Regions from separate parts of the Streptomyces sp. NPDC050759 genome, predicted to be linked through region 3. Evidence: riboswitches for the same ligand, from Rfam matches in the RefSeq annotation. Region 3 holds a riboswitch; each other region holds the start of a gene.
What was found. Region 3 has a riboswitch for cyclic di-AMP ahead of ACIBJB_RS37215 (NlpC/P60 family protein). Riboswitches for the same ligand answer to the same signal wherever they lie in the genome.
Positions count from the first base shown of each region.

Region 1: it holds a riboswitch for cyclic di-AMP, as region 3 does, so the genes downstream of both, ACIBJB_RS46400 (M23 family metallopeptidase) here and ACIBJB_RS37215 (NlpC/P60 family protein) in region 3, are expected to answer to the same signal.
Region 2: it holds a riboswitch for cyclic di-AMP, as region 3 does, so the genes downstream of both, ACIBJB_RS34105 (transglycosylase SLT domain-containing protein) here and ACIBJB_RS37215 (NlpC/P60 family protein) in region 3, are expected to answer to the same signal.
Region 4: it holds a riboswitch for cyclic di-AMP, as region 3 does, so the genes downstream of both, ACIBJB_RS36550 (transglycosylase family protein) here and ACIBJB_RS37215 (NlpC/P60 family protein) in region 3, are expected to answer to the same signal.

Region 1 is NZ_JBITGI010000031.1:68,448-75,892, reverse strand. It holds gene trmB (tRNA (guanosine(46)-N7)-methyltransferase TrmB) at 531-1,403, shown strand; gene ACIBJB_RS46410 (PrsW family intramembrane metalloprotease) at 1,454-2,815, shown strand; gene ACIBJB_RS46405 (aldo/keto reductase) at 2,854-3,807, opposite strand; gene ACIBJB_RS46400 (M23 family metallopeptidase) at 3,872-4,897, opposite strand; cyclic di-AMP (ydaO/yuaA leader) riboswitch at 4,909-5,066, opposite strand; tRNA gene ACIBJB_RS46395 (tRNA-Met) at 5,367-5,440, opposite strand; gene ACIBJB_RS46390 (histidine kinase) at 5,577-6,728, shown strand; gene ACIBJB_RS46385 (response regulator transcription factor) at 6,716-7,366, shown strand; gene ribA (GTP cyclohydrolase II) at 7,370-7,445, opposite strand, start outside.
Region 2 is NZ_JBITGI010000014.1:126,443-133,887, forward strand. It holds gene ACIBJB_RS34085 (sugar ABC transporter permease) at 1-955, shown strand, start outside; gene ACIBJB_RS34090 (carbohydrate ABC transporter permease) at 952-1,830, shown strand; gene ACIBJB_RS34095 (LacI family DNA-binding transcriptional regulator) at 1,861-2,889, shown strand; gene ACIBJB_RS34100 (HAD family hydrolase) at 2,981-3,793, shown strand; gene ACIBJB_RS34105 (transglycosylase SLT domain-containing protein) at 3,790-4,272, opposite strand; cyclic di-AMP (ydaO/yuaA leader) riboswitch at 4,276-4,451, opposite strand; gene ACIBJB_RS34110 (hypothetical protein) at 4,721-4,999, opposite strand; partial or broken gene ACIBJB_RS34115 (CocE/NonD family hydrolase) at 4,968-5,315, opposite strand; gene ACIBJB_RS34120 (polyprenyl synthetase family protein) at 5,649-6,659, shown strand; gene ACIBJB_RS34125 (outer membrane lipoprotein carrier protein LolA) at 6,900-7,445, shown strand, end outside.
Region 3 is NZ_JBITGI010000017.1:29,908-37,352, forward strand. It holds gene ACIBJB_RS37195 (response regulator transcription factor) at 1-323, shown strand, start outside; gene ACIBJB_RS37200 (NlpC/P60 family protein) at 342-1,403, opposite strand; gene ACIBJB_RS37205 (hypothetical protein) at 1,863-2,216, shown strand; partial or broken gene ACIBJB_RS37210 (tellurite resistance/C4-dicarboxylate transporter family protein) at 2,194-3,176, opposite strand; gene ACIBJB_RS37215 (NlpC/P60 family protein) at 3,306-4,451, opposite strand; cyclic di-AMP (ydaO/yuaA leader) riboswitch at 4,459-4,620, opposite strand; gene pcrA (DNA helicase PcrA) at 4,876-7,356, shown strand; gene ACIBJB_RS37225 (M23 family metallopeptidase) at 7,384-7,445, opposite strand, start outside.
Region 4 is NZ_JBITGI010000016.1:117,026-124,470, reverse strand. It holds gene ACIBJB_RS36580 (protein kinase) at 1-568, shown strand, start outside; gene ACIBJB_RS36575 (glycoside hydrolase domain-containing protein) at 667-1,503, shown strand; gene ACIBJB_RS36570 (SurA N-terminal domain-containing protein) at 1,659-2,306, shown strand; gene ACIBJB_RS36565 (nucleoside triphosphate pyrophosphohydrolase) at 2,409-3,434, shown strand; gene ACIBJB_RS36560 (cytochrome P450) at 3,431-4,810, shown strand; gene ACIBJB_RS36555 (transglycosylase family protein) at 5,003-5,983, shown strand; cyclic di-AMP (ydaO/yuaA leader) riboswitch at 6,189-6,356, shown strand; gene ACIBJB_RS36550 (transglycosylase family protein) at 6,360-7,040, shown strand; gene eno (phosphopyruvate hydratase) at 7,333-7,445, shown strand, end outside.

The DNA.
Region 1 (7,445 bases), on a different contig from region 3:
GAACCTACTGGCCTTCGACCTTGACCAAACACATAGGGGCACCCCCCCCGCACGCGACCGAGGCGGCCCGACGGGCACTGGAAACGCTGCGCTCAGCGTGACGGATGCGGGTGCCACCACCCGTCCGCAGGTGCCGCCAGTCCGCAGGCGCCGCCTCCGGCCCTTACGACCCGGACGCAGCTGCCCCGGACCGGCCACCCGGACCGGCTACCCGGACGCGACGGGCCCGGACGCGGCTGCCCCCGACACAGCCCGCCCGGACTGGCTGCCCGGCCGCGGCCACCCGGACGTGACCGGCCCGGACGTAACGACTCAGACGCCCCGCCCCGGACGTGACAGCCCAGAAGCCAAGACGACGGCCCGCCGCATGGCCGCCGGCACCGGCACCGACACCGCCAGCGCGGGCGACTCCACGCAGCCGGTCACCGACGCCCTCGGCGCCGACCGGGTCCTGCCCCGCCCCGGACGTGACGGCCGGAACATCCCAGGGCGGCGTTCATCCCAGAGGTCACCGTAAAATCGACCCCACTGTGTCTGACTCCCTCAACGCCCCCGAAGCCCCCCGGTCCCGGCCCGCCGCCGCCGGCGAGTCCGCTCTGCACGCCCCCGGTGTCCCCGTTCGGCACACCCGGGCCAAAGGGGAGCCGCGGTTTCCCGACGGTCCCAGTGCCGATCCCGCGGGATCGCACTTCGAGCGGCGGATCCGGAGTTTTCAGCCGCGCCGGAGCCGGGTGACGGCGGGGCAGGCGGACGCGTTGCAGCGGCTGTGGCCCACGTGGGGCCTCGACATCGACGGACAGCGCACGATCGACCTCGGTGAGATGTTCGGGAACGACCACCCGGTCGTGCTGGAGATCGGCTTCGGGATGGGTGAGGCCACCGCGCAGATGGCCGCCGCGGAGCCGGGGATCAACATCCTCGCCGTCGATGTGCACACCCCTGGGCAGGGGAACCTGCTCAATCTCGCCGAGCAGCAGAAGCTGTCCAACATCAGGGTCGGCAACGGCGACGCCATCATCCTGCTGCGCGAGATGCTCACCGAGGACTCGCTCGACGGGCTGCGCGTCTACTTCCCGGACCCCTGGCCCAAGAAGCGGCACCACAAGCGGCGCCTGATCCAGCCGGAGTTCCTGGACCTGGCCGCGACGCGGCTGCGGCCGGGGGCGCTGGTGCACTGCGCGACCGACTGGGAACCGTACGCCGAACAGATGCTCGACGTGCTCACCGCGCACCCCGACTTCGAGAACACACAGGCCGACGGCGGTTTCGCGTCACGTCCCGACTTCCGGCCGCTGACTCGTTTCGAGGGGCAGGGACTGGACAAAGGACATGTCGTGAACGACCTGCTGTTCCGCCGCGTACAGCACGGCGACCGACCCGACCGGCCCCCCACCGGCGCCTGATCACCCGCCCCGCCTGCGGGCGGCGCCTCTGTCTCGTTAAGGTCGATGCTGTGGCCACCTGTCCCCCGTATCCGACGCACCCCGGTGACCCCACCGGTGGCGCCGCGCTGCGGCATGCGCACTGGTGGCAGCGGTGGGGACACCTCCTCCGGGGGAGGCTGCGCTACGGCGCCCTGATCACGCTCCTCGCGCTGTCCGGGCTCGTCATCCTCGCCCTGGTCCGTCAACAGACCGGTACCGAGGGGTTCCTGGTCGGCCTGGGGCTCGCCGTCCTGCCCGTACCGCTGCTCATAGCCGCGTTCCGCTGGCTCGACCGGGTCGAACCGGGGCCCTGGCGCAATCTGCTGTTCGCCTTCGCGTGGGGCGCCTGCGCGGCGGCGCTGATAGCGATCATCGCCAACAGCTTCGCGACGAAGTGGATAGCGACGGCGACCGCCGACCCGTCCGGCGCCGACACCCTCGGCGCGACCGTGATAGCGCCGATCGTCGAGGAGTCGGCCAAGGCCGCCGCCGTGCTGCTCGTCTTCCTGTTCCGCAGACGGGACTTCACCGGAATCGTCGACGGTGTGGTGATAGCGGGGGTCACCGCCACCGGCTTCGCCTTCACCGAGAACATCCTCTACCTCGGCACCGCCTTCGGCACCGACCAGCTCAACGGCCACGGCGGCATCGCCTCCGTCACCGCCGCGACCTTCTTCGTGCGCGTCGTGATGTCGCCGTTCGCGCACCCCCTGTTCACCGTCCTGACCGGCATCGGCTTCGGCATCTCCGCGCTCTCGGCCGAACGCCAGCACGTGCGACGGGTGCTCGTCCCACTGTCCGGGCTGCTGCTCGCGATGGGCATGCACGCGACGTGGAACGGCTCGTCGACGTTCGGGGAGTTCGGATTCTTCGCGGTGTACGCGATGTTCATGGTGCCGGCGTTCGCGCTGCTGACCTGGCTGGTCATCTGGACGCGGCAGCGGGAGCTGAAGACCGTGCGCGAGGAACTGCCCGCGTACGCCGTCGCCGGGTGGCTGGCGCCGACCGAGCCGTATGTGCTGGGCTCGATGCGGGCGCGACGGGTGGCGCGGGAGTACGCACGGCGCCAGTTCGGCGGGCGGGCCGCGGCACGGGCCGTCTCGCAGTACGAGGCGTACGCGACGTCCTTGGCGTTCCTCCGGCGCCGGGGGCGGCTCGGGCGGGCGAACGCCGACTTCGTCGTACGGGAGCGGGAGTTGCTGCACGAGCTGTGGCGACGGCGGGACGTCGCGCGGCCGGCGCTGGACCATGCGGCCCGGATGACGGCGCCGCCGGTACCGGTGGCCGCGCCGCCCTGGCCGGTGTACGGGGTGTACGGCCATCCGCCGCACCCGGTCCAGCCGCCCCACCCGGCGGTGCCGTACCCCGCGTACAACCCGTACCGGACGTAGGGCTGCTCAGAGCCCGGTCGGCACCTGCCGCCCGGGAGTCAGGCCGACGCCTCCGTCAGGCGCGCCGCCTCCTCCTCCGTCAGCTCCAGCTCCGCCACCCCCAGCAGCGCCGGCAGCTGTTCCACCGTACGCGCGGAAGCGATCGGGGCCGCGACCGTCGGCCGGGACGCCAGCCAGGCGAGGGCGACCGTGGCGACCGGGACGCCGTGGGACTCGGCGATGTCGTCCAGGGCCGCGAGGACCTTCCGGCCGCGTTCGGTCTCCAGGTGCTTGCCGGCGCCCGCCGCGGCCCGCGGGCTGTCGACGGTCGTGCCGGGGCGGTACTTGCCGGTGAGGAACCCGGAGGCGAGGGCGTAGTACGGGACGGCGGCGAGACCCTCGCGCGCGGCCACCGCCTGCAGCTCGCCCTCGTAGGTGTCACGGGAGACCAGGTTGTAGTGAGGCTGCAGGGCGACATAGCGTGCCAGGCCCTCGCGGTCCGAGAAGGCCAGGGACTCCGCGAGGCGCGCGGCGGAGATGTTGGAGGCACCGATCGCCCGCACCTTGCCCGCCTTCACCAGCTCGTCCAGCGCGCCGATGATCTCCTCGACCGGCACCTCGGTCTTGTCGAAGTGGGTGTAGTACAGGTCGATGTGGTCGGTGCCCAGGCGCTGCAGCGAGGCGTCGGCGGCGGCCTTGATGTTGGTGGCGGTCAGGCCGGGGAAGTCGGGGTGCTGGCTGACCTTCGTAGCGATGACCACGTCGTCGCGGGTGCCCCGGGCCGCCAGCCACTTGCCGATGACGCTCTCGGACTCACCGCCGGAGTTGCCGTCGACCCAGGCCGAGTAGGAGTCGGCCGTGTCGACGAAGTTGCCGCCCGCGGCGACATAGGCGTCGAGGACGGCGAAGGACTGGGCCTCGTCGGCCGTCCAGCCGAACACGTTGCCACCGAGGGAGAGCGGGAAGACCTCGAGGTCGGAGGAGCCGAGCTTGCGAAGCGGAGAAGTAGTCATGTCCTACGTCAACGCAAGCCCCGGACGCCCGTCTTCCACAACGGCCGCAAAATCGCCGTAAACCTCAGGGGTTGAGACCCTTGCCGCGCAGCCACGCCATCGGGTCGATCCCGTCGGCCGAGCCGCCCGGGTGGACCTCCAGGTGGAGGTGCGCGCCGGTCACGTTGCCCGTGGCGCCCACGCGGCCGATGACGTCACCGGTGCCGACCTTCTGGCCGACGCTGACGCTGATCGAGGACTGGTGGCAGAACCACAGCTCGGTGCCGTCGTCGAGGGTCAGGATCGTACGGTAGCCGTAGGAGCCGGACCAGCCGGCCTCCGTGATGGTGCCGCTGTGGATGGCCTTGATCGGCGTGCCCGTGGGCGCGGCGAAGTCGAGGCCCGTGTGATAGCCGGAGGACCACAGGGAGCCGGCCTGACCGAAGGTGCCCGTGATGGTGTACGACGAGGTCGGCAGCGTGTACTGCTTGGCGAGCTCGGCCAGGCGCTCGGCCTCGGCCTTCTTCGCGGCCTCCTCCTCCGCCTTCTTCTTCGCGGCGGCGGCCTTCTCCTGAGCGTCCTTCTCCGCCTTGGCGGCGGCCGCGTCGGCCTCCTTCTCGGCGGCGGCCGCGACGGCCTGGGCGGCCTTGGTGTCGATCTGGCCCTGCTGCACCTCGGCCTGGGCCAGGATGCGCGAGCGCAGCGCCTCACCGGCGTCCGAGGTGCCCTTGGCGGTGTCGGCGGTGGTGGCGCCGACGCTGCTGAAGGCGCTCGTGTCGTCCGCGGCGGAGTCGGAGTCGTCCGAGATGAGCGAACCCACGGAGGGCAGGTCGGGGATGGAGAGGGAGACCGGCGGCTTGCCGGTGTTGGCGCTGGCCATCCCGCCGGCGCTGACGGCGGCTATGACACCGACGCCCAGAACGGTGGAGCTACGGGCGAATCCTCCGCCACGCTGCTTGGCGACGCGGTGCCGGCCTCGTACGGGGGCGAGGGACTCCGCGGTCGGGTTCCACTCGCCGAGCGGGGCCTCGTCGTCGGCGCGGTAGCCGTCGTACACGAGGGTGTCGCTCGGAACGTACGGCGCCTCGGGGGCAGGCGGGTTGGACGCCACGTGGGCGCGCTCCTTTCCTTCCTTCTCGCCTACCGGGTTAGCTGACGGGTTCGGAGCAGGAAGGTCTCCTACGCGCGTATACCGGCCGTGCTGCCACGGCGGACTACGAGCGATTCACCCCAAGTTGGTGGTTCCCCGGTTTCCTTGCGGAATTCGGCGCGTGAGCACGGAGCCGTCTCTTGTGACGGCTGGGACGACCGCGCTGCGTTATCGAACGTTAATAGACCCGGGGGCCCGATTCCAAGCCGTTCCGCTTGATCATTAACGAAATCCCGCAGGACTTACGGCCCATGAACGGTGAAAAACGGGCGAGTTGACCTCGCCTCAGCCAACCCACAGGTTTTGACTGCCTGTCAGTGGTTAAGCGGAGGGCGCTCACCCGCTCACCCCACGTCACGAGCAGCGGCCCGACCCGGGGAAACACTCAGGGCCGGAGTCCAGTAACTGGACTCCGGCCCTGAGCCGTGAGTAGCGGGGACAGGATTTGAACCTGCGACCTCTGGGTTATGAGCCCAGCGAGCTACCGAGCTGCTCCACCCCGCGTCGTTGTGTGACCAGCATACGTCATCCGCGGCGTGGTTCGCGCCAGGGTTGTTTCCGTGCGGATCGACGACGGGAGGCCGTAGTGGTGTAGCGGGCTACACCGTGCTCCCGGGCCCGATCATCTAGCGTGAGCCGCATGGGGAAGTCGGTGCAGCGTGCGGCGATGGCGACCGTGCACCTCGTGGTGGCCGCGGCGATGTGCTTCGGCGTGTACATCTTCATCACCGTGCTGCTGATCGCCGCCATCGGGACGGTCGCCGTGGTCGGCTGCTGGCTGCTGCCCGAGGCCGTGCTGCTGATACGGCGGATCGCCGGCGCCAAGCGCAACCTGACCGCCCTGTGGACGGGCAGGGAGATCCCCGAGGCGTACACGCCGATGACCGGCACGCTCCGCGAGCGGCTGAGGATCTCCGTGCGGGACCCGGGCACGCTCAGGGACCTCCGCTGGATGGTCGCCTACTACCTCTACGGCGCCCTCCTCGCCCTCGCCCTCCCGCTGTGGCCCCTCGGCCTGGTGGTCGACGGTGTGCGGGCCGGGATCCTGCGCCGCGGCCCGGTCGTCCTGCCGCTGATCGTGAAGCTCGCGGACACCGAGGCCCGTTGGTCGACCGCGCTGCTCATGCCCTCCCCGAAGGCCAGGCTGGCCCGGCGGGTCGAGGAGCTGAAGGAGACCCGGGCCGACGCCATCGCCGCACACGAGGCCGAACTGCGCCGCATCGAGCGGGACCTGCACGACGGCGCCCAGGCCAACCTCGTGGCCCTCTCGATGCGGATCGGACTCGCCAAGCGGGCCTACGACCGTGACCCCGCCGCCGCCCGCAGACTGCTGGACGACGCCCAGGACCAGGCCGAACAGGCGCTGACGGAACTGCGGCAGGTGGTGCGCGGCATCCATCCGCCGATCCTCACCGACCGGGGTCTCGTCGGCGCGGTGCGGGCCCTGGCGTCGAGCAGCGGGCTCACGGTCGGCGTCGAGGACGGCGGTCTGGAGGCGGGCACCCGGGCGCCCGCGGCGGTGGAGGCCGCGGCCTACTTCGTGGTCGCCGAGTCCCTCACCAATGTCGCCAAGTACAGCGGGGTCGACCATGCCGAGGTCCGGCTCGCCCGCACCCGGCGCGGCCTGACCGTGCGGGTGCGGGACGAGGGCCGGGGCGGCGCCGACGAGTCCGCGGGTTCGGGGCTGCTCGGGATGCGGCGCAGGGTCGCCGCGCTCGACGGGACCTTCGAAGTGACCAGCCCCGCCGGGGGCCCGACCGTGATCGATGTGGAGCTGCCGTGCGTGTGGTGATCGCCGAGGACAACGCCCTCCTGAGGGAGGGGCTCGTCCTCCTGCTGACGTCCTCCGGGCACGAGGTGGTGGCCGTCGTCGGCACCGGTCCGGAGATCCTGCCCGCTGTGCTGGAGCACCGGCCGGACGTGGCGGTGCTCGACGTGCGCATGCCGCCCGGCTTCCGCGACGAGGGGCTGCGGGCCGCCCTCGAGGCGCGCGAGCGGATCCCCGGGCTCCCGGTGCTGGTGCTCTCGCAGTACGTCGAGGAGTCGTACGCCGCCGAACTGCTGGGCGGTGGCAGCAGCGGGGTCGGCTACCTCCTGAAGGACCGGGTCGGCCGGGTCGACGAGTTCCTCGACGCGCTGGAGCGGGTCGCGGCCGGCGGCACCGCGCTCGACCCCGAGGTCGTCACCGAACTCCTCACCCGCCGCCGCGACACCCCCCTCGACTCCCTCACCCCGCGCGAGCGCGAGGTGCTGAAGCTGATGGCCGAGGGCCACGACAACACCACCATCGCGAAGACCCTCGTCGTCACCGAGCGCTCGGTCAGCAAGCACATCGGCAACGTCTTCCTCAAGCTGGGCCTGCCGCCGAGCGACAGCGGCCATCGGCGGGTGCTGGCGGTACTGGCCTATCTGGCGCACACGCCCAAGTGACGCTCATCCGACGCCGAGCTCGGTCAACTCCCCCAGCGGCAGCGTGTGCTGGGTCTGCAGGACCTTGGCGCGCAGGTAC
Region 2 (7,445 bases), on a different contig from region 3:
CTTGGCGGACGGCACCGGCACCGCCCAGTCCGTCCGCCCCAGCCGCCCCCGCCGCCGTGGTCGCGGTCGCAGCGCACCGTACTGGTTCCTGGTGCCCACCCTGACCCTCTTCGCCGCCTTCACCGTGGTGCCCATCGGGTACGCGATCTGGCTGAGCCTGCACAGGGTCCAGGTCAAGGGCATCGGCCTCGGCAAGGGCGCCCGCTCACAGGTCTGGAACGGGATCGGCAACTACACCGACGTCCTCAAGGACTCCGAGTTCGGCCACAGCGTCCTGCGCGCCTTCGGCTACGGCCTCATCGTCATCCCGACCATGCTCGGCCTCGCGCTGCTGTTCGCGCTGATGCTGGACACCCCGAAGGCGCGCAGTGCGCCCTTCGCCCGGCTGATGATCTTCCTGCCCTACGCGGTGCCGGGCATCATCGCCGCTCTGATGTGGGGCTTCCTCTACCTGCCGGACGTCAGCCCCTTCTACTACCTGCTCGACAAGTTCGGCCTCCCGCAGCCCGATCTGTTCGACGGCGGCAACCTCTACCTCTCCTTCGCGAACATCGCGGTCTGGGGCGGCACCGGCTTCAACATGATCGTCATCTACACCGCGCTGCGGGCGATCCCGCCGGACATCTACGAGGCGGCCAGGATCGACGGCGCGTCGAATCTGAACATCGCCCTGAAGATCAAGATCCCGATCGTGATGCCCTCCCTGGTGCTCACCTTCTTCTTCTCGGTGATCGCCACCCTCCAGGTCTTCACCGAGCCGATGGCCCTCAAGCCGCTCACCAACGGCCTGCCCAGCTCGTGGAGCCCCCTGATGGCCATCTACGACAAGGCCTTCCTGCAGTCCGACATCTACGGCGCCTCCGCCACCGCGGTCGTCCTGGCCCTGGCCACGTTCGTCCTCTCCTTCACCCTGCTGCGCATCTCCGACCGCTACACCCGGGAGGACCGGGCATGACCCCCCTCACCCTCACCGCCGACACCACTGGCAGGGCCGCCAAAGCACGGCGGACGGCCTGGGTGCCCACCCTCGTGCTGCTCCTCGGCGCCCTGTACTGCCTGATCCCCATCGCCTGGGTGGTCATCGCGGCGACCAAGGACCGGTCGGAGCTCTTCTCCACCTTCACCTTCGCCCCCGGCAGCGGCTTCCTGCAGAACCTGAGCGACCTGACGGACTACCGCGACGGCATCTTCTGGCGCTGGATGGCCAACTCGGCCTTCTACGCCGGTTTCGGCGCCCTGCTCTCGGCCGCGGTCTCCGCCGCCGGCGGCTACGCGCTCGGCCGGTTCGCCTTCCGGGGCCGTGAGGCCATCTTCAAGATGATCCTGGCCGGCGTCCTGGTGCCGTCCATCGTGCTGGCCGTACCGCAGTACCTGCTGCTGTCGAAGCTGGGCATGGCCGACTCGTACTGGTCGATGCTGCTGCCGTCGATCCTCTCGCCGTACGGCGTCTACCTGGTCCGCATCTACGCGGCCGCGTCGGTGCCCGCCGAGCTGATGGAGGCGGCCCGCATGGACGGCGCGAGCGAGTGGAGGATCTTCTCGCGGATCGCCGTACCGATGATGATGCCGGGTCTGATCACGGTGTTCCTCTTCCAGTTCGTCGGCATCTGGAACAACTTCCTGCTGCCGTACGTGATGTTGGCCGACGACGAGAAGTTCCCGATCACCCTCGGCCTCTACACGCTGCTCGCGCAGGGCGCCTCGCAGCCGGCCCTCTACACCCTGGTCATCACCGGCTGTCTGCTCGCGATCCTCCCGCTGATCGGGCTCTTCCTGGTGATCCAGCGGTTCTGGTCCCTGGACCTGCTCAGCGGCTCGGTCAAGGCCTGAGGCCCGGACCCCCTTTCACGAACGAGGAACATGACCACCAGCGCGAACGGACGCCGAAGGCCCCCGACCATCCACGACGTGGCCCGGGAGGCGGGCGTCTCGCGGGGCACCGTCTCCCGCTTCCTGAACGGCGGCCACTACGTCTCGCCCGCTGCCCGGCGGGCTGTGGAGGCCGCCATCAGGAAGACCGGTTACGTGGTCAACCGGCATGCGCGCAGCCTCAGTACCGGACGGTCGGACTCGGTGGCGTTCCTGCTGACGGAACCCCAGGAGAAGTTCTTCGAGGACCCCAACTTCAACGTCCTGCTGCGAGGTTGCACCGAGCGGCTCGCCCAGCACGACATCCCGCTGCTGCTGATGCTGGCCGAGAGCGACGACGACCGGCGCCGGCTGACCCGGTACATCACGTCGGGTCACGTCGACGGCGTGCTGCTGCTCTCCAACCACAGCGGCGACCCCGTCGCCGCCGAACTCCACGACGCGGGGATCCCGTTGGTGGTCTGCGGCAAGCCGATAGGGCTCGGTTCCAAGGTGAGTTACGTGGCGGCCGCCGACCGCGAGGGCGCGCAGGAGATGGTCCGCCATCTGCTCACCGGGGGCCGGCGCCGCGTCGGGATGGTCACCGGGCCGCTGGACATGCCGGGCGGCCCCGACCGGCTGGCCGGCTACCGGGACGTGCTGGCCGAGGCGGGCCTGCCCTACGACCCGGCGCTCGTCGTCGAGGGCGACTTCCGGCGCAGCGGCGGCGAACGGGCGGCCCGTCGCCTGCTGGCCCAGGCTCCCGACATGGACGCCGTCTTCGTCGCCTCCGACCTCATGGCCCTGGGTGTCGTCAACGTCCTTCAGCAGGCCGGGCGTTCGGTCCCCGGCGACATCACCGTCGGCGGCTTCGACGACTCACCCGCGGCCACCGCCATCGCCCCCGCCCTCACCACCATGCGCCAGCCCTTCGACCGCATCAGCGCCGAGATGGTCCGCATGCTCCTCGCCCAGATCGCCGGCGAGGACACGGCCGGGGTGATCCTCCCGACGGAACTCGTCGTCCGGGACTCGGCGTGAGCGGAAGCGGAACTCACGTCAACGGATGTGAAAGCAGCAGCCGTCCGGTTCGCGTCGAGTCGCAGGGGCCAACCATCCGTATTCTCTGATCATGGCCGCCTCCCCCGCATATGCACTGATCGCCACCGACCTGGACGGCACGCTGCTGCGCGCCGACGACACCTTCTCCGACCGGTCGTTGGCCGCGCTCGCGCGGGTGGCCGCGGGCGGGGCCCGGCATCTCGTCGTGACGGGACGGCCGGCGCCCAGAGTGCGGCCGCTGCTCGACGACCTGGGCAGCACGGGGCTCGCGGTGTGCGGGCAGGGCGCGCAGGTGTACGACGCCGGTGCGGACCGTCTGCTGTGGTCGGTGACCCTGGACCAGGAGCTGGCCGAGACCGCGCTCGGGAAGATCGAGGCCGAGGTCGGGCAGGTGTACGCGGCCGTGGACCAGGACGGTGTCGACGGGCTCACTCTCATCGAGCCGGGCTATCTGATGCCCCACCCGACCCTGCCGGCCGTGCGGGTCGACCGGCGCGACGACCTGTGGTGCGAGCCGATCAGCAAGGTGCTGCTGCGCCATCCCTATCTGTCCGACGACGAGTTGGCGGTGACGGCGCGCTCGGTGGTGGGCTCGCTGGCCACGGTCACCATGTCGGGGCCCGGGACCGTCGAACTCCAGCCATGCGGCATCACCAAGGCGACGGGCCTCGCGCTGGCCGCCGAACACCTGGGCCTGAGGCCGGAGATGACGATCGCCTTCGGGGACATGCCCAACGACATCCCCATGTTCGACTGGGCGGCCCACGGCGTCGCGATGGCCAACGCCCACCCCGAACTCAGGGCCGTGGCCGACGAGGTGACCCTGTCGAACGAGGACGACGGCATCGCCGTCGTCCTCGAAAGACTGTTTCCCGGGGCCTAGTAGGCGCCGAAGACGTTGTCGATGGACCCGTACCGCTGGGCCGCGTAGTTGCAGGCCGCGGTGATGTTCGCGACCGGGTCGTACGGGTCCCACGAGGTGTTGGCCACGTGGTAGGCGTTGAAGGTCGGGTCGATCACCTGCAGCAGGCCCTTGGAGGGCGTGCCGGCGGCCGCGTTGGAGTCCCAGAGGTTGATGGCGTACGGGTTGCCGGAGGACTCGCGGATGACGTTGCGGTAGATGCCGTCGTAGGAGCCGGGAATGCCGTGCTCCGCCATGACGGCGAGGGAGGCGCGGATCCAGCCGTCCAGGGTGTTGGAGTAGCCGAGCGTGGTCGCGGTCTGCAGGGGTGGGGTGGCCGCGGACGCGCTGGTCGCGCCGATGAGGGGGAGCGCGAGTACGGCGGCTCCGGTGCCGGCGACGGCGAGCTTGCGGACGAGACGGCTGGTACGGGGACGTCGGTGCTGAGCGGCAGCAGACATGGCGAAGTTCCTCTCCGGCGCCTGCGAGGTGAGCTGTCGGGTTCGGGCTGGAGTTGCCCGGCCACGCCTACGAAAGGCATGACTTCACCCCGAGCCGTACCGGTATGTCCGAAGACGCCCGGTCCGGCGGCTTACCTGGGTCCCCCGCTCCTGCCCTGGTTTCTCGGTGGGTGTACGGGCGGTGGCAGGATTCGGCGTCCGCCCGACAGGCCGGGAACGTATGCGAGAGCACATGTCCGGAACAAGTGGCGAATTCACATGCGAGGCCTATTGACCTTGAGAGGAGGCATTTGGGGCACTTGATCCTTTGCGGTCGCCAACCCTCAACTGGCATGTCGGCAAAGGCGGATCGAAAGATTCCGGATCGGCGTCCGTCCACCTGTCCGCGTGGGCCAAGTCACAGCCGAGCGCAAGAGGTGTAAAACGGTCAAGAATGCCCAACTCGTAGTCAACCGGCTGTCCGTGGGATCCGCTGCTCCCCTGTCCGGTGGAGGGCCGCCTCACCGCCGTCGGTGCGGACGACCTCGCTCGAGGTGCGGAAGTCCGTCCCGTCGCAGGTGTACCCGGGGGGCCTGACGCCGAGCGGCTCGCACGGCTCGGGCTCCTCGAACGCGACGTCCGAGGAGGCTTCACGCGCGCGTACCGGCAGTTCGAGGAAGCTGCCCGCCGGCTCCGGCGGCCGGGCGGGAACGCGTGCCCGTGTGCTGCGGGGAGCGAGAGCGGACAAGGACAGCAGGGCCCTGGAGGCCGTACGGCACCGTCGTCACGTTCGGGGAAGGCCATGTCGGCCCGTGCGGCCATGCACCGATGAGCCCGTATGCGCCCGACGGGCAGGTGCTCGACGAGACTGAGGACCGGGTCGTGCCGGCCGTCCACCGCGAGGACGGCCGCGTCGATCGCGCCGTAGTCCTCGCAGACGCTGCCGTCGCGCCAGTAGGTGTCACCCGTCTGGAGGTCGAGCCAGGTGTGGATGAACGGGTCGACCTGTTCGAGTCGCCCAGCCGCAGGTCCCGCCACACGTCGCCGACAACCAGCCCTTGCGGTCACCGAGCCTGCCGGGGATCAGCGGGCCCGCGAAGGAGCCGACCGACCGGTCGGGATGGATGTGGCGTAGTGGCCGCAGGCGATCAGGACGCCGACATGCCCGGACCGCCGTGCGCGAGCGTGTTGCGACTGCTTCCCTACAAGTCGATAGATATCCCTTCTTTTCAGGTGATCAAAAACATACTGGTCGTGATCCGATACCGCCTGGCATGGACGGGGCGGGCGCTATCGGTGATCCAAAGGTGACCGGATACGCTGACTTGAGTGAGGGCAGCGACCTATCGACATTCCGTATAACCGCCAGTGGGACACCAGCAGACAGGAGACCCCTCGTGACCGTCGTCGGGCCGTTCGGGCTGAGCGTGCGGGACCAGGCTCTGGAAGCCGATGTCCAGGCCGCAATGGCGGCTGTCGAGGAGGGATTGCTCGAAGCCACCAAGAGTGAGGTTCCCTTCATCACCGAGGCCGCCCAGCATCTGGTGCGCGCGGGTGGAAAGCGGTTCCGTCCGCTCCTCGTGATGCTCGCTGCCCAGTTCGGGGATCCCTATGCGCCGGGCGTGGTGCCGTCGGCCGTGGTGGTGGAGCTGACCCACCTCGCGACGCTGTACCACGACGACGTGATGGACGAGGCCGAGGTCCGACGGGGCGTCGACAGCGCCAACACCCGCTGGGGCAACTCGGTGGCCGTGCTGACCGGCGACTTCCTGTTCGCCCGCGCCTCGCACATTCTGGCCGACCTCGGGCCCGAGGCGGTCCGGGTGCAGTCGGAGGCGTTCGAGCGCCTGGTCACCGGCCAGATCCTGGAGACGGCCGGGCCGCAGGACGGCAGGGACCCGGTCGAGCACTACCTGGACGTGCTCGGCGGCAAGACGGGCTCACTGGTCGCGGTCTCGTGCCGCTTCGGGGCGATGATGTCCGGCGCCGACGAGACGGTCGTGGACGTCCTGACCCAGTACGGCGAGCGTCTCGGCGTCGCCTTCCAGCTCGCCGACGACGTCCTGGACATCGCCTCCGACTCCCACGAGTCCGGCAAGACGCCGGGCACGGACCTGCGCGAGGGCATCCCCACGATGCCGGTGCTGCGGTTGCGCGAGCGGGCCGCGCGTCTTGGTCTGGCCGAGGACATCGCCCTGTGCGAGCTGCTCGACTCCGACCTCACGGACGACGCCCGGCACGCGGAGGCGCTGGCCGCCCTGCGGACGCACCCCGCGCTGGAGCAGGCCCGCAAGGACACCGTGCGCTACGCGGAGGAGGCGCGCGCGGCGCTGGCCCCGCTGCGGGAGTGCGACGCGAAGGCGGCCCTGATGGAGCTGTGCGACGCGGTGGTGCATCGCGCGGGCTAACACCTGCGGACCGTTTGGCAGAGCGGGCGCCCCCTACGGGTAGTAGGGGGCGCCCGCATGTCGTGTCATACCCCAGGTGTACACGGAGTTGGCTCCGAGGTCTGACGCATTCTCATGGCCGATTTGGTCAGATGGACATCACAGAAAACACCACTCCTCACCGATTCGGGTGAGAATGGCGGCTACAGGGTGGACGCAGGGGAGTTGACAGCCGCCGCCGACGACGGAGGTAAGGCACACATGGCACCGTACGAATCCGACGACAGCGCGACCGCCGCGGACGCCGAAGAGCTGCGCTCCGCGCGCCGCCGCAAGGCCGCGCGATACGCCGTGCCGGCCACGGTGGTGGGCATCGCGGCGGCGACCATCGGGCTCGTCCCGGCGCTCGCCGACTCCGGTGACCCCGACCTGCCGAAGATCAGCGCCCAGGAACTCATCGAGAAGATCGCCGCATCGGACGTACAGCAGCTTTCCGGCACCGTGAAGATCACCACGGATCTGGGGCTGCCGGACCTCGGCGGCCTGGAGAGCTCGTTCGGCTCCGCCGCCGGGCCCTCAGGCTCGGGCGACGGCTCCTCCGCCGACCCCTCCACCAAGCTCACCGAGCTCGCCTCCGGCACGCACACACTGCGCGTCGCGGCCGACGGCGAGAACAGGCAGAAGGTCTCGCTGCTGGAGAACGCGGCCGAATACAGCCTCATCCACAACGGCAAGGACGTCTGGGGCTACGACAGCAAGTCCAACTCGGTCTTCCACACCACGGCCTCCGAGAGCGACGGGAAGCAG
Region 3 (7,445 bases):
TCACCGGCACGGACCTCGTCGACTCCGTCTTCCGCGTCCAGGAGGGCGACGCCGTCTTCTCCCCGCGCCTGGCCGGGTTCGTCCTGGACGCCTTCGCCTCCACCGACGCCCCGCCGGTCGACGAGGACATGGACCGCCTCACCCAGCGCGAGCGGGAGGTGCTGAGGCTTATCGCGCGCGGTTACGCCTACAAGGAGATCGCCAAGCAGCTGTTCATCTCGGTGAAGACGGTCGAGTCCCATGTCTCGGCGGTGCTGCGGAAGCTGCAGCTGTCCAACCGTCACGAGCTGACCCGGTGGGCGACGGCACGGCGGCTGGTCTGACCCGAAGGCCACGCACGCTCACACCACCCGCGTGGCGCCCGCGAACGGCATCTCGTCGATCGGTGCCACCCGCACCGGCGCCGACGGGTTCGGGGCGTGGATCATCCGCCCGTCGCCGATGTAGAGACCGACGTGAGTGATGCCCGAGTAGAAGAACACCAGGTCGCCCGGGAGGAGTTCGGAGCGGGAGACGCGTTGGCCGGCACCGATCTGGGCGTAGGTCGTGCGGGGCAGGGAGATGCCCGCGGAGCGGTACGCGGCCTGGACGAGGCCCGAGCAGTCGAAGGCGTCCGGGCCGGTGGCGCCCCAGACATAGGGGCTGCCCAGTTTGGCGTAGGCGTAGGAAACGGCCGCTGCGGCACGGGAGTTGGGGGCTCCCTCGGTGGCCGCGCCGGAGGCCGTCAGTTCCTCGCGGGCGCCCGTCGTGGCCCGGGAGGCGCGGTCCCCGCCCGCCTGCGACCCCGCCCGTTCCTCGGCCGGCAGCTGGGACATCAGCCGGCGGGCCGCGCCCAGTTTGCCGGTGATCGTCTTCTTGTGGCGTTTCAGCTCCGCCTGACGCGACTTCAGCGATGCCAGCTCGATGTGCGCGGCCCCGCGCAACTGCTCGATCTCCCGCAGCTGCCGGCGTACGTTCGCCACGGAGGCGGCCTGCCGGGTACCGGCCCGTTCGACGAACTCGGCGCTGTCCAGGTACCGATCGGGGTCGTCGGTGAACGCGAGCTGCATCGCGGGGTCGAGGCCGCCGCCGCGGTACTGCGCCGCGGCGATCGTCCCCAGTGCGTCACGTGCCTCGTTGAGCTGCTCCGTCCTGCGGGCCGCCTCGTCCCGCAGGGTGCCCAGCCGGGTCTCGGCCGCCTCCGCCTTCTCTTTGGCGCCGTTGTACTTCTCGGTGGCGGCCTCGGCCTCCTGGTACAGCTGGTCCACCTTCGCCTTGACCTGCGTCGGTGTGAGCTGCGGCTCGGCGTGTCCGGTCCCGTCGAAGCCCGTCGCCGTCGCCGCCCCCGCGAGGGCGATCGTCGCTGCCGTACGGACCGTGTGGCCGCCGGCCGAGCTCCTGCGGGACTTGCGGTGCGCTGCCACGTGGACTTGCACGTCCTTTCCTCGACCGCCCGCCCGCCCCGGGCTTCACGGACGTACGAACGCCAGGGGGAGCGGCCGTACGACCCGCCCGGGGCGGTGTGCGCGTCCGGCGACGGCCTGCACAGGGGGAGCTGGCCGCCGCCGGACCTTCTCGGCGGTGGTGGCCGACTGCCGCCCCTGGCCCGGGCGGCGGTGGGGAGCCGGTCACCTGGTGGAGGACGCTAAACCCGACCGTGACGGGGAGGTAACGCGTTGTGCGGAACTGCCGCCAGGGGACCGCCGGTTGACCGAAGGTGACCGTGATCGCGGCCCGGCTCCGTCGACTTCGCGCGGTGCGCTGACCGAAGTCGGGATTCCGGGATCCCTGGCGGGTGCCGAGTGCTATGGGCCGCATATATGCAAGATCTCTCAAGGGGCCGGTGCAGGTCCCCCTCGCGGCCCGGAATAGGCTCCGGCCTCATGGACGTACTCATCCATCTCTTCGTCGGCCTGCACATCATCGGCATCGCCGCGCTGCTCGGCGGCTTCCTCACGCAGATGAAGGCGATGGGCCGGGGCACCGCCCGGTTCGTCCCCGCGATGCTGCACGGTGCCGCGACGATGCTGGTCACCGGGGTGATCCTGGTCGGTCTCAACCAGGCCGACGACCAGCACGTCAACAACATCAAGATCGGCGTGAAGCTCGCCCTGCTGATCGTGATCCTCGGCCTCGTCTATGTGAAGCGGGACGACGAGAAAGTGGACAAGAGCCTGTTCGGCCTGGTCGGCGCGCTGACCACGGCCAACGTCTTCATCGCGGTGCTGTGGACCTGACGGCGGCCCGGGCGGACTCGACCGCCCCCGCGGCGACGGCCGACCAGGCCGCCACCGAGAGCCACAGCAGCACCTCACCCGGGGTCTCGAGCCACGGGACATCCACGGTGGCGGCGACCGACAGGGTCGCCACCGCGGTCACGCCCATGGGGAACACGGTGACCCAGCGGCGCACGTCGTAGCGCGGGCGCGGGCGCACGAACTCGGCCACCAGCAGTACGGCGTACCAGGCAGGCCCAGCACCAGCAGGGCGACGGTCACCGCCCGCAGGACGCCGTGGTCGTCGTCGTTCCACAGGTACAGGCGCGCGCTGTCGGCAGTGATCAGCTGCGAGCCGGCGAGCGCCGAGAGGGCGAGCGCGCCGCCCGCGATCCACTGGTCGCCCGGTCCCTCCATCACCTGGCGCAGGTCGAAGCGGTAGAGCGCGACGCCGTAGAGGACCAGGCCGAGCCAGAACAGGACGAGCGCCGTGTGCGCGAGCCATGCCGCCGACTCGGCCGCGGCGAGCGTGGCGCCGAGGACCGCGAGGCCCTGGGTGGCCACACAGCCGAGGAACACCTCGCCGGGCCTCCGCCGCTTCCCGTTCCCGACGACGGGCACGATCAGCACCGGCCACAGCAGCGCGGACAGTGCCAGCAGCGCCTCGGCGAGGGGCTGCCGGCCGAGCGCGGAGAAGCGGGTGCCGAGGACGGTGGTCGCCGCCACGGCCGTCAGGGCGCCCGGTCTCCCGTCGTCGGCGAACCATCGCGCGCGCTCCCGCAGCAGTCGTACGGCGAAACCGGCGGCCACCCCCAGCCAGGCCGCGCAACCGATCACCAGGGCGATCCGGGACAGCGTCTCGTGGCCGGCAAGCTGGAGCCCGACCGACACGATGCCGGTCGCCATCACGGCGGCCCCGGCCGCGGGCGGGCGCCGCGTCCACCAGACGCGCAGGGGAGAGTGCGGGGAGGTACCGGACATGTGCCGATGCTAGGAAGCTCCGCGTGCCCGGCCGGCGGGGCGCGCACGCGCGCGTGCGGAAATCGCGGAAATCGCGGAAATACGCGCGGGCGAACGAGTCCCGCCCGCGCGCTGGTGACCGGCGGTGCCTCAGGCGGGGCGCACGACGCTGTGGATCGCCGACTCGCCGTCGTAGTAGATCGACTCCTCGCGGACGTACGCGCCCGGCTTGGGGGCGTGGATCATCATGCCGTTGCCGATGTAGAGGCCGACGTGGCTGATGTCGTCGTAGAAGAAGACCAGGTCACCGGGCTGGGCGTCGGCGAGGGAGACCGTGGTGCCGGCGTTGACCTGGTCGTAGGTGACGCGGGGGAGGTCGACGCCGGCGGCCTTCCAGGCGGCCTGGGTGAGGCCTGAGCAGTCGTAGGAGTCGGGCCCGGTGGCACCCCAGACGTACGGCTTGCCGATCTGGGCGCGGACGAAGGCGAGGGCTTTGGCGGCCTTGGTGGCGTACGAGGAGTCGGTCGCCGTCGACGTGCTCTCCTGCGGGGCGGCGGTCTCCTGAGCCGCCTCCTGCGCGGCCTTCTCAGCAGCCGCCTGCTGCCGCGCCAGCTCGGCCGCCTTGCGGGCCGCCTCCTCCTGCTTGCGCTTCTCGATCGCCGCGAGGCGCGCCTTCTCCTGGGCCGTCAGCTCCGACAGCATCTCGCGCGCGTCGGCGAGCTTCTTCTGGACGGTCGCCTTGGCCGTCTTCAGGTCGCTCTGCGTCTCGGTGAGCGTCTGGAGGCTCTGGGAGGCCTCCTGGCGCTTCTTCATCGTGGCGGACTGCTCGGAGACGTAGTCGTCGACCGCGCCCTTCTGGCGGTTCGTCAGACGCCCCATCAACTGTGTCTGGTCGAAGTAGTCCTGCGGAGTGTCGGCGAGCAGGAAGGTCGCCGTGCCGGAGGCCCCGGCGCCGGTGCGGTACTGGGCGGCGGCGAAGGAACCGAGCTCTTCCCGCGCCTCGTTGAGCTGCTCCGTGCGCCGGGCGACGTCGTCGAGGAGCGTGTCGACCTGCTTGCGCTGCTTGGCCGTCTTCTCCTTGGCGGCGTTGTAGGTGTCGGTCGCCGACTCGGCCTGGCGGTAGAGGTCGTCGACCTTCTTCTCCACCTCTTCGAGACTCGGCTTGTCATCGGCCGGCGCGGCGTTCGCCGACTGGGACAGCAGGGCCACGGAGGTGAGGGCGGCCGTCGCGAGGGCCGGGGTCCGTATGCCTGCTACGCGCGTACCCACGGGACGCGACTTGCGGTGCGACGCCAAGGGAGGCGACTCCTTCCAATGCTCCGCCTACCGAGTTAGCTGTCGGGTTCGGGCGGGAAGGGTTGCCCTACGGCGCTCCCGTGGGCGGGAGTCGGCCGATTCACCCCAAGGTCGGTGGGTCCCCGGCTCCGGGCGCGCGGCGGCGCTGCGGACTCGGCGGAGGCCGTGCGGCCCGGCGACGTTCGCCGGAGGGGGTCGTACGGCCTGCCCGGAACGGTAGCCAACGGGTGTGGCCTCTGTGAAGGTTGATGTTCGATATGCCCGATACATTTTCGTGACCCTGGACTCGGGTGTCGCTCCGCGTGGCCCATCCGGTGTGATCTGTGACGACTTGCAGGTCTGGAAGATCATCGGGTTCTGATCCGAGGGGATGTTCTCAGGGCGGCGGCGGTGTGTCAGTGGGGCACCCTAGACTCGGAGAGCGATGAGCAGCCTCTTTGACGACAGCTTCCTGGCGGACCTCCAGGCCCCTAGGGCCCACGGGGAAGAACCGCCGCCGCCCGAGGACGAGCACGTACCGGAACCCGTTCCGGACGACCTGTTCGGTGGGAAGTTCGACGCGCCCCCGGACCGGGACGCGTACTACCGCGACGGCGCCCCCCGCCCGGTGGTGGACCCCGCCGCGCTCCTGGACGGGCTGAACGAGAACCAGCGCGCGGCCGTGGTGCACTCCGGCACCCCGCTGCTCATCGTGGCCGGCGCCGGCTCCGGCAAGACCCGGGTGCTCACCCACCGCATCGCCCATCTCCTCGGCGAGCGCCACGTCCACCCGGGCCAGATCCTCGCGATCACCTTCACCAACAAGGCCGCGGGCGAGATGAAGGAGCGCGTCGAACACCTCGTCGGCCCGCGCGCGAACGCGATGTGGGTGATGACCTTCCACAGCGCATGCGTGCGGATCCTGCGCAGGGAGTCGAAGAAGCTCGGCTTCACCTCCTCCTTCTCGATCTACGACGCCGCCGACAGCAAGCGCCTGATGGCTCTGGTCTGCCGCGACCTGGACCTCGACCCCAAGCGCTACCCGCCGAAGTCCTTCAGCGCCAAGATCAGCAACCTGAAGAACGAGCTGATCGACGAGGAGGACTTCGCCGCCCAGGCCACCGACGGTTTCGAGAAGACCCTCGCCCAGGCCTATGCCATGTACCAGTCGCGGCTGCGCGAGGCGAACGCCCTCGACTTCGACGACCTGATCATGACCACGGTCAACCTGCTCCGGGCGTTCCCCGATGTCGCCGAGCACTACCGCCGCCGCTTCCGGCACGTCCTCGTCGACGAGTACCAGGACACCAACCACGCGCAGTACGCGCTGGTCAGGGAGCTGGTCGGGACCTCCGAGCACCCGGTGGACGTACCGCCGAGCGAGCACGACCTGCCGCCCGCCGAACTCTGCGTCGTGGGCGACGCCGACCAGTCGATCTACGCCTTCCGCGGCGCGACCATCCGCAACATCCTCCAGTTCGAGGAGGACTACCCGGACGCGACGACGATCCTCCTCGAGCAGAACTACCGCTCCACCCAGACGATCCTCACCGCCGCCAACGCCGTCATCGAGCGCAACGAGTCCCGCCGCCCCAAGAACCTGTGGACCAACGCGGGCGCGGGTGCGCGCATCACCGGCTATGTCGCCGACACCGAGCACGACGAGGCGCAGTTCGTCGCCGACGAGATAGACCGTCTCACCGACGCGGGCGACGCGAAGGCCGGTGACGTGGCCGTCTTCTACCGTACGAACGCCCAGTCCCGTGTCTTCGAAGAGGTCTTCATCCGCGTCGGCCTGCCCTACAAGGTCGTCGGCGGCGTCCGCTTCTACGAGCGCAAGGAGGTCCGGGACGTCCTGGCCTACCTGCGCGTCCTCGCCAACCCGGAGGACTCCGTGCCGCTGCGCCGGATCCTCAACGTCCCCAAGCGCGGCATCGGCGACCGTGCCGAGGCGATGATCGACGCCCTGTCCCAGCGCGAGAAGATCAGCTTCCCGCAGGCACTCAAGCGCGTCGACGAGGCGTACGGCATGGCCGCGCGCTCCACCAACGCCGTGAAACGGTTCAACGTGCTGATGGAGGAGCTCCGGACCATCGTCGAGTCCGGCGCGGGCCCGGCGACCGTCCTGGAGGCGGTCCTCGAACGCACCGGCTATCTCGCCGAGTTGCAGGCCTCCACCGACCCCCAGGACGAGACCCGCATCGAGAACCTCCAGGAACTCGCCGCCGTGGCCCTGGAGTTCGAGCAGGAGACCGGCGAGGGCGAGGCCCCGGCCGGGCTCGCCGCATTCCTGGAGCGGGTCGCGCTCGTCGCGGACTCCGACCAGATCCCCGACGAGGACCAGGACGGCTCCGGCGTCATCACCCTGATGACCCTGCACACCGCCAAGGGCCTGGAGTTCCCGGTCGTCTTCCTCACCGGCATGGAGGACGGCGTCTTCCCGCACATGCGCGCCCTCGGCCAGCCCAAGGAGCTGGAGGAGGAGCGGCGCCTCGCCTACGTCGGCATCACGCGCGCGCGTGAGCGGCTGTATCTGACCCGGTCCGCCCTGCGCAGCGCGTGGGGGCAGCCGTCGTACAACCCGCCCTCCCGCTTCCTGGAGGAGATCCCGGCACAGCATGTGGACTGGAAGCGCACAGGGGCGGCCGGTGCTCCCGCGGGACCGGTCTCGGGGGTCGCCGCCTCGTTGTCGTCTTCCCGTTCCCGCTCCTCGGCGTCGGGCGCGTCCGGTTTCGCGACGCGCAGGACCTCGGAGAAGCCGGTGGTGGCGCTGGCCGTCGGCGACCGTGTCACCCACGACCAGTTCGGGCTCGGCACGGTGGTCGGGGTGAAGGGCACGGGGGCGAACGCCGAGGCGACGATCGACTTCGGGGAAGCGAAGCCGAAGCGGCTGCTGCTGCGGTACGCGCCGGTGGAGAAGCTGTAGCCCCGGAAGGGGGCTGGGCCCGAAGGGTTACGTCGGGTCCAGCCCGTGGCTGCGCAGCCACGGAAGCGGGTCTATGGCCGAACCGCCCG
Region 4 (7,445 bases), on a different contig from region 3:
CGGGAAACCGGACGTCGCGCGCGCGGTCGACGAGGTCAAGCGGCTCCTCGGCGAGGGCCGCATCACCCAGGCCGTCGACATCCTCGGTGCGATCCTGCCCGCGGCCGCCGAACAGCACGGCGTGAACTCCCCGGTCGTCCGCACCCTGCGCAAGCAGTACGCCGCCACCCTCATGGACGACGGCCAGTACCGCCGCGCACTGCCCGAACTGCGCCGCCTCGCCGACGAACGCGCCGCCGAGGCGGGCCACGCCGACCCGCAGTCCCTGCGCTTCCGCTACGACGCCGCCCAGTGTCTGGAACAACTGGGCGAACCCGCGGCCGCACTGGCCGAATACCGCGCCCTGCTGCCGTACTACGAGAACCAGTACGTGGCAGGCGACCCCCAGCTCGCCCACGATGTCCGCCGCCGCATCGGCCACCTCCTGCTCGCCCTCGGCGACCGCGCCGCCGCCCACGACACACTCGCGCGGCTGCTGCACGACGTGGAGCGCCTGCACGGACCCGCGCACCCGCTCGCGGTGGAGGTCCGCCGGACCCTCCAGTGGCTGGGCCAGGTACGGGGTTAGGGCGGGTCAGAAAGCGCCGTCGCTTGGCCTTACGCTTCGTTTCAACCAAGTAGGCCATGTACAGAGCAAGCAACGCACATCCAGGGGTGGGGTCGTCCATGTCGTCCAGGTCCAGCCATCGGCAGTCGAAGAAGCGCAGATACGTCACGTGGGGCGTCGCCGGAGCCGCCGTGGTCGCCGGCGCGGGCCTCGCCGCGCAGACCTCGATGGCCGCGACCACCTGGCCCGCGCAGAAGACCTACACCGGCCGCGCCTTCGACACCTGCGCCGCCCCCTCCCTGGCCGCCATGAAGGCATGGAAGGGCGGCCTCTACGGCGCCGCCGCCGTCTACGTGGGCGGCAAGAACCGCGGCTGCTCCCAGCCCAACCTCACCGCCTCCTGGGTCAAGTCGGTCAGCACGGTCGGCTGGAAGCTCATCCCGCTCTACGTCGGAGCCCAGCCGCCCTGCCAGAGCGGCTCCAGCCCCGAGAAGATCACCGCCTCCACCGCCGCCTCCCTGGGCGCGAAGGACGGCGCGGACGCGGTCACCAAGGCCTCCGCGCTCGGCATGAAGGCCGGCAGCCCGATCTACCTGGACATGGAGGCGTACGACATCACCAACAAGGCGTGCAACACCGCCGTGCTCACCTACGTGCGCGCCTTCGACAAGACCCTGCGCGGGAAGACGTACCGCGCGGGCTTCTACGGCTTCACCAGTTCCAGCGCCAAGGCGATCGCCAACGCGACCGACAAGACCGACCTGCCGGGCAACCTCTGGTACGCGCTGTGGGACAAGCAGAACACCACGACGGCGGACTGGCCGTTCGGCAAGACCCAGTACACCGATCACAGCCGCGGCCACCAGTACATGGTCAACAGCAAGGAGACGCGGAACGGCTACACGATCACCGTGGACCGTGACGCCTGGGACGGCCCGGTGGCCATCACCGGCTGACCCCGGCACGCGCGTGTGCGTGCGGTGAGAGCGCGGCGGTGCCCGAAGTCCTGGTGAATCGTTGGTCGAATGGGTTGGCCAGAGCCCGTCCCCTGCCTACCATCGATCACCGCAAGACTTTGTGCACCGTCGCACAATCTCCTCGGGAGGCCCCCTTGCACCGCCGTCGTCGCACCGCGCTCCTCCTCTCCGCCGCGCTCGCCGCCGCGGCACCCCTGCTCACCGCCTGCGGAAGCGACGCGCATCCCGGCGCGGCGGCCGTCGTCGGCGGGCAGCGGATCACCGTCTCCCAGCTGGAGAACCGGGTGACCGAGGTGCGTGACGCGCAGCGGGCGGCCGTCACCGACGAGACGCAGTACACGCAGGCCATCGCCAAGACCGGCACCCTCACCCGGGACGTCCTGCACGGCATGGTCCTCGACCGGGTGCTGCACCGGGCGGCCGAGAACGCGGGCGTGTCCGTCACCCGCAAGGAGGTCCAGGAGCTGCGCTCCGGTCTGGAGGAGCAGGCGGGCGGCGCCAAGGGCCTCGAGAAGGCATGGCTCCAGCAGTACGGCATCGCACCCGAACGCCTCGACGACAACCTCCGCCTCCAACTGGAGGCCCAGAAACTCGCCGGAAAACTCGGCACCGACACCAGCGACCCCGCCTTCTGGAACGCCCTGAGCAAGGCGTCCAGGCAACTCGACGTCGACCTCAACCCGCGCTACGGCACCTGGGACGTCAAGAAGAGCACCCGCGTCGACGCGAACACCCCGTGGGTACGGGAGGTCACCACGGCGGGGAGCGAGCAGAGCGCGTGACGGCACCGAGGCAGCCAGGTGGATGATCGTACGATCACCCCGCCACCCCCTGCCTGTGGACAACCTGATCGCCCCGTCGACGCCGTGCGTTAGCTTCGAACTGTGAACGCAACCGGCTTCGAGCCCGCCCCTGACCAGGACCCCGACACGGCGTCCGCCCCCGGCCGCATCGTCCTGCTCACCACCAGCCACCGCGTCGCCCCCGGCCTGCTGTCCTGGCCCGCCTGGCAGGCGCTGCACGCCGCCGACCGTGTTCTGTGCGCGGACGGTGCCCACCCCCAGCTGCCGTATCTGCGGGAGGCGGGGACAGTGGTCGACGAGACGTCCCCGACCGCCGAGGAACTGGTCGGAGCGTGCGCGGGCGGACACACGGTGGTCGTCGTGGCCACGGGCGAGGGGGAGCCGGCCCTCACGGACGGGCTGGCACGCCTCGCCGGATCCGGACGCATACAGATGCCCGAGCTGGAGCTGCTCCCCGCCTCCTACGACCTGCCCGGTGCCCGGCTCCTCGACCTCGTCCAGGTCATGGACCGGATCCGCAGCGAGTGCCCGTGGTCCTCCCAACAGACCCACGAGGGACTCGCCAAGTACGGCATCGAGGAGGCGTACGAACTCGTCGAGGCCATCGAGGAGGGCGACCGCGACGAGCTGCGCGAGGAGCTCGGGGACGTCCTGCTGCAGGTCGTCTTCCACTCCCGTATCGCCGAGGAGGACCCGGACGCTCCCTTCTCCGTCGACGACGTCGCCGGCGGCATCGTCGCCAAGCTCATCCACCGCCATCCGCACGTCTTCGGCGACGAGACGGCCAGCACCCCCGAGGAGGTCAAGCAGCACTGGCTGCGCACCAAGGCGATAGAGAAGCAGCGCAGTTCGGTGACCGACGGCATCCCCCTCGGCCAGCCCGGCCTCGCCCTCGCGGCGAAGCTGGCGTCGCGGGTGCGGGCGGCGGGCCTGGACGTCCCGCTCCCGAAGACCGAGGGCATCGGTTACGAACTCCTCGCCCTGGCCGCCCGCGCCGAGGCGGAGGGCGTCGACCCGGAGACGGCACTGCGGGCAGCGGCACGGGCGTACCGGGACGCGATCCGGGAGGTCGAGGCACCCCACCCGCCGGATAACGTCAAGGAGTGACCGACCAGCCCTCAGCCAACCCCGGCACCCCTGCGCCCCCCGGCACCCCTGCGCCCCCCGGCACCCCTGCGCCCCCCGGCACCCCCGCGTCCCCTGCCGTCCCCGTCGCCGCGACTCCCGTCCCCGAGTTGTTCTCCTGGGAGTTCGCCACCAACCCCTATCCCGCCTACGCCTGGCTCCGCGAGCACGCCCCCGTGCACAGGACCCGGCTGCCCAGCGGGGTGGAGGCCTGGCTGGTCACCCGGTACGCGGATGCCAAGCAGGCCCTCGCCGACCAACGGCTCAGCAAGAACCCGGCCCACCACGACGAGCCCGCGCACGCCAAGGGCAGGACCGGTATCCCGGGGGAGCGCAAGGCGGAGCTGATGACGCATCTGCTGAACATCGATCCGCCGGACCACACCAGGCTCCGACGGCTCGTCAGCAAGGCGTTCACGCCCAGGCGGGTCGCCGAGTTCGCGCCGCGGGTACAGGAGTTGACCGACCGTCTCATCGACGGGTTCGCGGCCACCGGCACCGCCGACCTCATCCACGACTTCGCCTTCCCGCTCCCCATCTACGCGATCTGCGACCTGCTCGGCGTCCCCCGCGAGGACCAGGACGACTTCCGGGACTGGGCGGGCATGATGCTGCGACATACAAAAGCAGGTCACGGAGGCGGACCGCGCGGCGGGGTCGCGCGGTCCGTGAAGAAGATGCGCGGTTATCTCGCCGAGCTCATCCACCGGAAGCGGGAAGCGCTGCCCGACGAGCCGGCTCCGGGCGAGGACCTCATCTCCGGGCTGATCCGGGCCTCCGACCACGGCGAGCACCTCACCGAGAACGAGGCCGCGGCCATGGCCTTCATCCTTTTGTTCGCCGGTTTCGAGACCACGGTCAACCTCATCGGGAACGGCGTGTACGCCCTCCTCACCCACCCCGACCAGCGGAACCGGCTGCAGCAGTCCCTGGCCGACGGGGAAAGAGGCCTTCTGGAGACCGGTGTGGAGGAGCTCCTGCGGTACGACGGCCCGGTCGAGCTGGCCACCTGGCGGTTCGCCACCGAGCCTCTGCGGATCGGCGGTCAGGACATCGCGGTCGGCGACCCGGTGCTCGTCGTGCTCGCGGCGGCGGACCGGGATCCCGAGCGGTTCGCCGACCCCGATGCGCTCGATCTGTCCCGCCGTGACAATCAGCACCTCGGTTACGGTCACGGCATCCACTACTGCCTCGGTGCCCCGCTCGCCCGCCTGGAGGGGCAGGCCGCGCTCGCCACCCTCCTCACCCGTCTCCCGGACCTGCAACTCGCGGTGGATTCAGCCGATTTGCGCTGGCGTGGGGGGCTCATCATGCGTGGACTGCGTACTTTGCCCGTGGAGTTCACGCCCGTCCGGTAATCGACCGAGGGGTCCGGCCTATCCCCGCTCGGGGCCGCGTAAACATGACGAGCCCTCAAGTCTGTGATCTTCACGTGATCTACGCGGCATTAACTTGTGACAAGTGATCGAATCCCTATACGTTCACGGACCAGCGCGGTGCCCTGCACCACCCGCCGCGCAGGTCCCTGCTCTCTCGGGAAAGGTCCCCCCATGCTCTCCGGGAACGGTCGTCACCGTCGCCCCCGTCAGGCTCCGGCTCTCCTCATTGCGGCCGGTGTGACGGGATCCGCCATCGCGATCCCACTGCTCGGAGCGACCGGAGCGAGCGCCGCCACCGGCACCACCTGGGACCGGGTCGCTGAGTGCGAGAGCGGCGGCTCCTGGAGCGCGAACGACGGCAACGGCTACTACGGCGGCCTCCAGATGTCCCAGGAGAACTGGGAGAAGTACGGCGGCCTCGAATACGCCAGGACCGCGGATCTGGCCAGCCGCAACCAGCAGATAGCCGTGGCCGAGAAGCTCCTCGCGGACCAGGGCATCACCGCGTGGCCGACCTGCGGCCTGCTCAACGGTCTCAGCAAGGACTCGAGCTCGGCCGATGTCGACACGGGTGTGGAGAGCGGGACGCCCTCGGCCTCGGCCTCCGGTTCGTCTGATTCATCCGGTTCGTCCGGTTCCTCCAACTCGTCGGGCTCCGAGGAGTCTTCCGGTCTGCTCGGCGCGCTGGACGGTTCGTCCGCGACCCCCTCGCCGTCGGCCACCCCCTCCAGCGGTGACGACGGTTCCGGCACGTCGGACAAGAAGGACTCCTCGGGTTCCGAGGGCTCCGCCAAGGGAGAAGCTCAGCCTTCCGACAGCTCGCCCGTAGTGAGCCCAGAAGAGGGCGAAGCGGACAAGTCGTGGCAGGAGGGTAGTTCTTCGGCCCTCGTGGACGTCGGCGCTCTCGGCTCCGGCAAGCACCGGGGTGGCAGTGCCGAGGAGAATGCGACGAAGAGCACGGCCTCCTCCGCGGCCGGCCGCCACGCCGCCCTCACCTACACCGTCCGGGAGGGCGACTCCCTCGCCTCCATCGCCGACTCCCTTGGCCTCGACGGCGGATGGCGCGCCCTCTACGCCGAGAACAAGGACCGCATCGGGGCCGACCCGAGCAACATCGTCGCCGGTCAGACGCTCGACACAGGGGCTGAATAGGGCTGAAAAGCCCAGAAAAACAACGGGAGTTCACGTCACACTTCGCACCGAATGTCCCCTTTGGTGAAAGTGTGGGATGAGTCTCAGAAGCCTTGATCGTCTTTGAAATTCCGCCGAACGCGTGTCTACGGTCGTGACCGCTCGGCAACCCGAGCCCCGTCTGTCGCAACGCCGAATCCTGCCAGCGGCCGTACGGGAACAGTCGTCGCGTCAAGCGCCGTAGGCAGGAGCGGGGGACCCAAGGTAAGTGCCGGGCCCAGCAGTTCACGCTGGACCGGCTTGGGGTGAAGCCGCGCATCGCGAGATGTGCGGCCGGGCAACTCAACCGGCCCGAACCCGACAGCTCACCTCGCAGGCGTCGGTGAGGGGATCCACCATGCTGTTTTCCGGTAAGGGCAAGCACCGTCGTCCGTCCAAGGCCACCCGTGCCGCCGCGCTTGCCGGTGTCACCGGTGTCGCCATCGCCGCCCCGCTGATGGCGGCCGGCAACGCCTCCGCCGCCACCGCCTCCGAGTGGGACACCGTCGCCCAGTGCGAGTCCGGCGGCAACTGGTCCATCAACACCGGCAACGGCTACTACGGCGGCCTGCAGTTCTCGGCCTCCACCTGGGCCGCGTACGGCGGCACGCAGTACGCCGCGCAGGCCAACCAGGCCAGCAAGTCCCAGCAGATCGCCGTCGCCGAGAAGGTCCTCGCCTCGCAGGGCAAGGGTGCCTGGCCGGTCTGCGGCAAGGGCCTGTCCAGCGCCGGCTACAGCGGCGGCAGCAGCTCGTCCTCCTCCGGCAGCTCCTCGAACACGAGCAGCCGTTCGACCGAGGAGCAGAGCGCCTCCCGTTCGACCGACCGTCCGGCGGCCAAGAAGACCGTCACCACCCCGACCGGCAAGAAGGTCAAGAAGGGTGACGGCGAGTACAAGGTCGTCAAGGGTGACACCCTCAGCTCGATCGCCGAGAAGCACAAGGTCAAGGGCGGCTGGCAGAAGCTGTTCAAGCTGAACAAGGACATCATCACCGACGCCGACTTCATCTACCCCGGCCAGCAGCTGCACCTGAAGTAAGACCCAGCTGAACCACAGCGCTCTCACATCCGTGTCCTTCACGATGAAGGCCTCGTGAGGGTCCCCCCGTCCCCACGGGCTCCCCGCTCCGGTGCGTGTTCCCCCGTACGCACCGGGGCGGGGTCTTTTCATGTGCCGCCACCGGGACGTCTTTGTTCAGTTCAGAAACAATTTACTCTCGGTTCTGTCCACGGGGCGGTCCACACGGTGGCCGATCCTCCGGAGGCGGTTAGGCTCGGTCTCGCAGAACCCACCGCGGTCCCGGCGGACCGTGTCACACCCCAAGAAGGAGATGCTCGTGCCGTCCATCGACGTCGTCGTAGCCCGGGAAATCCTGGACTCCCGAGGCAACCCCACGGTCGAGGTCGAGGTCGGCCTCGACGACGGCAGCACGGGTCGTGCCGC